2 linked regions of the Chitinophaga caseinilytica genome follow. The protein of the gene in region 2 interacts with the protein of the main gene of each other region in a pairwise test. Links are inferred from orthologs where the notes say so. Each region holds a gene or a part of one and is shown on either strand. Other genes may lie near its edges.

Region 1 (3,064 bases), 720 kb from region 2 along the record:
GAGCAAATCCTATACTTACGCCTTCATCATTTCCAGCATTCCGGCCTATTACGGATACCATGTGCAGGGTGGCGCCCTCGAGATCGGGAAAGCCAGCACCACCGCGGTGGTGATCAGCTGCGTGATGATCCTTTTCGCCGACTATGCCCTCGCAGCCATGCTGCTGTAACCCTCTAACCGAGAAGAACGATCTATGATAGAACTGAAAAATATCCGCAAAAGCTTTGGAGAAAAGGAGATACTGAAGGATGTGTCCGCCACGATGGAGGCCGGGAAAACCAACCTCATCATCGGCGCCAGCGGCAGCGGCAAAACAGTGCTCATGAAATGCATGGTGGGCCTGATCCCGGTCGATAGCGGCCAGGTGCTCTATAACGGGGAAGACTTCACCGCCATGGACGATAACGCCAAAAAGCCCATCCGCCAGGCCATCGGCATGCTATTCCAGGGCTCCGCGCTCTTCGATTCCATGACCGTGGAGCAGAACGTCATGTTCCCACTCGATATGTTCTCCAGCATGAGCTATAAGGAAAAACGCAAGCGGATGCAGGAATGCCTGGACAGGGTAGAGCTCAAAGACGCGAACAAAAAATTCCCGGCCGAAATCAGCGGCGGGATGAAAAAAGGGTCGGCATCGCCCGGGCGATCGTCCTCAACCCGAAATATCTGTTCGTGGACGAGCCCAATTCCGGCCTCGATCCGCAAACTTCCCTCGTGATCGACAAACTCATCAAGGATATTACGATCGATTATGATATTACAACCGTGGTGAACACCCACGACATGAATACCGTGATGGAAAGCGGGGACCATATTGTTTACATGCACCAGGGGAAGAAGCAGTGGGAAGGCAGCAATGAAGACATTATTTTCAGCGAAGACAAGCTGCTGAACGATTTTATCTTCGCGTCCGAATTCTTCCAGGACATCAAGGAAATGCGGAAAACGGAAGCTTTCCGCGACAAAAAATGGCGGCATAAAGGGGGAGAAGCGGGTAACAAATAGTTAATATTCCTCAACTAAAGCGGCTTTCCTTTTCTTTTTAGCCGCAATCCGTTATTTTTGCCCCACCTTATCTAAAAAATAATTAAATCAGACGCGATGAGTGTTTTAGTTAATAAGAACAGCAAAGTGATCGTGCAGGGATTTACCGGGACCGAAGGTACCTTCCATGCCACACAAATGATCGAGTACGGCACCAACGTGGTAGGTGGCGTAACGCCGGGTAAAGGCGGCAGCTCCCACCTGGAGCGCCCTGTGTTCAATACCGTGGCAGACGCGGTGAACGCTACGGGAGCGGATGTTTCCATCATCTTCGTACCGCCGGCATTCGCTGCTGATGCGATCATGGAAGCGGCTGACGCGGGTATCGCGCTGGTGGTATGCATCACCGAAGGTATTCCCGTGCAGGACATGGTGAAAGCCAAAAACTACCTCAAAGCACACAATACCCGCCTGATCGGCCCCAACTGCCCGGGCGTTATCTCCGCTGAAGAAGCCAAAGTAGGCATCATGCCCGGTTTCATCTTCAAAAAAGGCAAAGTTGGCATCGTGTCCAAATCCGGTACGCTGACTTACGAAGCGGCAGACCAGGTTGTTAAAGCCGGTCTGGGCGTTTCCACCGCTATCGGTATCGGCGGCGACCCGATCATCGGCACCACCACCCGCGAAGCGGTGGAACTGCTGATGAACGACCCCCAAACCGAAGCCATCATCATGATCGGCGAAATCGGCGGTTCCATGGAAGCGGAAGCTGCAGAATGGATCAAAGCCAATCCGCACAAACCCGTTGTAGGCTTCATCGCCGGCCAAACCGCGCCTCCGGGCCGCCGTATGGGCCACGCGGGTGCCATCATCGGTGGTGCAGACGATACCGCTGCTGCTAAAATGAAGATCATGCGCGCCTGCGGCGTTCATGTGGTAGACAGCCCCGCAGACATCGGCAAACGCATGGCAGAAGTGCTCAAAGGCGTTCCTGCTTAATCTCCCGGTAATTCTTACCTTACATATATCCCCGTTGCGGCACCGTGACGGGGATTTTTTTGCCCTTACCTTTGCAGCGGATTTATGGAAACAGTTGATTACATACTCGTAGGCCAGGGCGTAGCCGGCACCCTGCTGGGCTGGGAAATGCGGCAGGCAGGGCTGAAGATCGCGCAGTTCGACGACGGGCGGGGCGATGCCGCGTCGCGCCTGGCGGCGGGGATCATCAATCCTGTTTCCGGCCGGAAGTTCGAAGTGGCGTGGCAGTACGACGTCGTGTACCCCCGGGCGAAAGCCACCTACAGGGCCATGGAGGCGGCTTTGGGCATATCGGTGTTTACGGAGCGCGATATCTGGAACGTGTGGACCTCCGCCCAGATGCGCGACGCCTTCGCCCAGCATCCCACGCCCTACAGCATCGTTTCCCCGGCCCCGCGGTACGCCGGCCTCCTGGAAGCACCCTTCGGCGCGGGGATCGTCTCGGGTGCGAACGTAGACCTGGGAACGCTGCTGCCCGCCTGGGCCGCCCATGCCGGGGTGCGCCGCGAAACACTCGATATCCCTTTGCTTCAGTTGACGGATAAAGGCGTGGAATACAAGGGGTTGCAAGCCAAAGCGGTGATCTTCTGCGAGGGCGTGGCCTCACCGCAAAACCCCTGGTTCGGCAAGCTCAAATTCCTTCCCAACAAAGGCGAAGCCCTCATCGTCCGCCTCCCGTTCGATACTACGGATATCATTAAGAAAGGCGTCACCCTCGTGCCCCTCGGCCATCAAACCTTCTGGGCCGGCGCCACCTTCTCCTGGGATTACCCGGACACTTCGCCCACCCCGGAAGCCCGCGCCCACATCGAATCCCAGCTCCGGCAACTGCTGAAAACAGACTTCGAGGTCATCGATCATAAAGCCGCCGTTCGCCCCTCGGGGCCAGACCGTAGGCCCATGGCGGGCTTACACCCGAAGTTCCCACAAGTGGGGATTTTCAACGGCATGGGCTCCAAAGGCTGTTCCCTCGCGCCCTGGGCCGCCGCCAAATTCGTGGGGAACCTGGTGAAAGGGGAAGAAATGCCGCCGGAAATAGACA
Region 2 (3,110 bases):
CATCCCGTCGGGTTTGTGGCGTTCCAGGGCGGTGAGGCGCGCGGCGAGGGAATCGTCTTCCGCCTGGATTTCCCCTGTGAGGGATGCACGTTGTGCCTGGAGGGATTGCAGGGCCGCGGTGGCGCTGTCGGCATCGGCTTTCTTGGCTTTATAGATGGGGCCGAGGTTCTTGACGCGGGATCCGCCGGTGCCGTCGGCTTCCTGCTGGGCGCGCAGCTGGAGCGTGTCTACCCGCGTGGTTTGCACGGAGATTTGGGACTGGAGGGCATTCATCCGGGTGGCGAGTTCGGCTTTGCGGGAAGTGAAGGCACCGCGGACGAGGGAGTCTTCCGCCTGGCGCTGTTCCTGTTCCATGAGGGTGAGCTCGGCGAGGATTTCCCGTTCGAAGATTTTCAGTTCCAGGGGTTTGGAGATCACCACGGCGATCATCACGGCGAGGAGGAGGCGCGGAACGGCCATCCATAGCTCTTTGCCGAAGCGGTCGCGCTTCTTGAGGCTCGACACGATGTAGCGGTCGAGGTTAAAGATCATGAGCCCCCACAGCAAAGCGAACCCGACGGCGGCCCAGGGGTTGCGGAAAACGGTCCACAGCGCATACCCTGCGGCGATGGCGGCAAACAGTCCGGTAAAGAAAATAGTAGCCCCTATGCCGGCGTACTTATTGGTTTCGGCAGGTGCGCGGCGGAGCAGGGGCAGGTGTGCGCCCGAGCAGATGAGGAAGAAATGACGGATACGTAACATGCTGTTTCGTTTTCAGGTAAGCCGTCATGTTTTTGATAAGAAGGATGGAAGTCAAAAATAGGCAATTTTTTTGCCCGCACCGCAAATTTACCGCGGGCGGCGGGGATCGATGCCAGGCGGTCGATGGTGGGAGGGGCGGATTGTTTGGAGGGATCGGTGGAAAAGATGCATCGCCGGGTTTGAAGGCAGGTGGTCGATGGGGAAGGGCGGATTGTTTGGAGGGATCGCGGGGGCGTTTGCCGGTTTTGATGGCAAGGCGGATTTTGAAGGTGGACTTTGTTGGAGGGGATGGGTGGATAAGAAGCATCGCCGGGCGGCGCACGGCTGTTGAAGGGAGTGACACAACGGCGGCCGGGCCAGCGGGCGGATGCCGGCCTATAACGAAAAAGGACGGCCAATAAGACCGTCCTTTCCGGAAAAATATGAAGGCGATAGCTTAGCTAACGGCTTTGTTTACGAGTGCAGCTGCTTCGCTGAGCAGAATGGCGGATTGAACTTTCAGGCCGCTTTCCTCGATGAGGGCTTTCGCTTCGGCAGCGTTGGTGCCCTGGAGACGCACGATGATGGGCACTTCGATGGTGCCGATGGATTTGTAAGCGTCGATCACACCCTGGGCAACACGGTCGCAACGAACGATACCACCGAAGATGTTGATGAGGATCGCTTTTACTTTCGGGTCTTTCAGGATGATGCGGAAACCGGCTTCAACGGTTTGCGCGTTGGCGGTGCCGCCTACGTCCAGGAAGTTGGCGGGCTCGCCACCAGACAGCTTGATCATGTCCATGGTAGCCATGGCAAGGCCTGCGCCGTTCACCATGCAACCTACGTTACCGTCGAGTTTCACGAAGTTGAGGTTGTGTTTGCCGGCTTCCACTTCGGTGGGGTCTTCTTCGGTAATGTCGCGCAGGGCAACGAGTTCCGGGTGGCGGATGAGGGCGTTGTCGTCGAGGTTCAGTTTGCAGTCTACGGCGATGATTTTCTCGTCGCTCGTTTTGAACAGCGGGTTGATCTCGAGCATGGCGGCGTCGAGCCCAACGTATCCGTTATAGAGGTTGGTCACGAATTTCACCATGTTTTTGAACGCTTCGCCGGAGAGGCCGAAGTTGAAGGCGATCTTGCGGGCCTGGAAGGCTTCGAGTTTGCCGCCGGGGTATACCCACTCCTTGAAAATTTTGTCGGGCGTGTTATGGGCCACTTCCTCGATGTCCATGCCTCCTTCGGTGGAGTACATGATCACGTTCTGACCGGTTGCACGGTCGAGGAGGATGGAGAGGTAGAATTCTTTGATGGGATTGGCGCCGGGATAGTAAACGTCCTGGGCTACCAGTACTTTATTGACAACCTTGCCGGCTTCGCCGGTCTGGATGGTTACGAGGGTGCCACCGAGGATGTTTCCGGCGATGGTTTTTACATCTTCCGCGTTTTTACCAACGGCTACGCCGCGTTGTTCGGTGCCACGGATCTTGCCTTTACCGCGCCCGCCCGCGTGTATTTGCGCCTTTACTACGGCGAACTCGTTTCCAAACTGCACCTTCAGTTGCTTGTAAGCCTCGGCGGCAGCTTCGGGCGTGTCAACCGGGATACCTTCCTGTACCGGTACGTTGTATTTTTTCAGCAGTTCTTTAGCCTGGTACTCGTGTAAATTCATCGGAATACAAATTTGGCCGCTAATTTAGGCATTTTATGTTTTAATCCGGGGATTTCTTTGGATGGGATGGATGATATGCCACGAACAATTAACTTTGCCGGGCACAAAATCCGCAAATGCTGGAACAGATCAACGAATCGAAGGCCTATATTCAGCAGTTCGCTCCCGGGCGTCCTGCGGTGGGCATCATACTGGGCAGCGGCCTGGGGAACCTGGCGGGGGAGATCACCGACCGGGTGGAGATCCCTTACGACCAGATCCCCCATTTCCCGCCGGCAACGGTGGAGGGGCATTCGGGCCGGCTCATCCTGGGGAAGCTCGCCGGCAAGCCTGTGGTGGCCATGGCGGGGAGGTACCATTATTATGAAGGCCTTTCCATGCAGCAGGTCACTTTCCCCGTTCGGGTGATGAAGGCCCTCGGCATCGAGACCCTCCTCATCTCCAACGCGGCCGGCGGCATGAACGCCAAATTCCGGGTCGGCGATCTCATGATCATCACCGATCACATCAACCTCCAGCCCGAACATCCGCTCCGCGGCCCCAACAACGCCGCCCTCGGCCCCCGGTTCCCCGACATGAGCGAGCCCTACAGCAAAGCGCTCATCGCCAAAGCGAAGGAAATCGCCGCGGGAAAAGGGATTCATTTGCATGAAGGCGTATACGTTGGCGTGCAGGGCCCCACGTTCGAAACACGGGCCGAATATAAATTCATGCACATCAT

The links.
Region 1: the proteins of sucC (region 2) and sucD interact in binary tests that used the Escherichia coli proteins (3 or more experiments, as listed by UniProt). The link is inferred for Chitinophaga caseinilytica from one-to-one orthologs.

What each region holds. Positions count from the first base shown.
Region 1 is NZ_CP150096.1:1,798,941-1,802,004, forward strand. Bases 304-3,042 are described here. They hold sucD (succinate--CoA ligase subunit alpha), read left to right. Parts: upstream 304-1,101; coding sequence 1,102-1,983; downstream 1,984-3,042. Other genes in these bases: WJU22_RS07720 (ABC transporter ATP-binding protein), read left to right, coding at 304-718; WJU22_RS07725 (hypothetical protein), read left to right, coding at 673-1,005; WJU22_RS07735 (FAD-dependent oxidoreductase), read left to right, coding at 2,068-3,042. Also shown: WJU22_RS07715 (MlaE family ABC transporter permease), read left to right, coding at 1-169; more of WJU22_RS07720, read left to right, coding at 194-303; more of WJU22_RS07735, read left to right, coding at 3,043-3,064. UniProt on the Escherichia coli protein: Succinyl-CoA synthetase functions in the citric acid cycle (TCA), coupling the hydrolysis of succinyl-CoA to the synthesis of either ATP or GTP and thus represents the only step of substrate-level phosphorylation in the TCA.
Region 2 is NZ_CP150096.1:2,520,631-2,523,740, forward strand. Bases 284-3,068 are described here. They hold sucC (ADP-forming succinate--CoA ligase subunit beta), read right to left. Parts: upstream 2,390-3,068; coding sequence 1,178-2,389; downstream 284-1,177. Other genes in these bases: WJU22_RS10560 (DUF4407 domain-containing protein), read right to left, coding at 284-741; WJU22_RS10570 (purine-nucleoside phosphorylase), read left to right, coding at 2,506-3,068. Also shown: more of WJU22_RS10560, read right to left, coding at 1-283; more of WJU22_RS10570, read left to right, coding at 3,069-3,110. UniProt on the Escherichia coli protein: Succinyl-CoA synthetase functions in the citric acid cycle (TCA), coupling the hydrolysis of succinyl-CoA to the synthesis of either ATP or GTP and thus represents the only step of substrate-level phosphorylation in the TCA.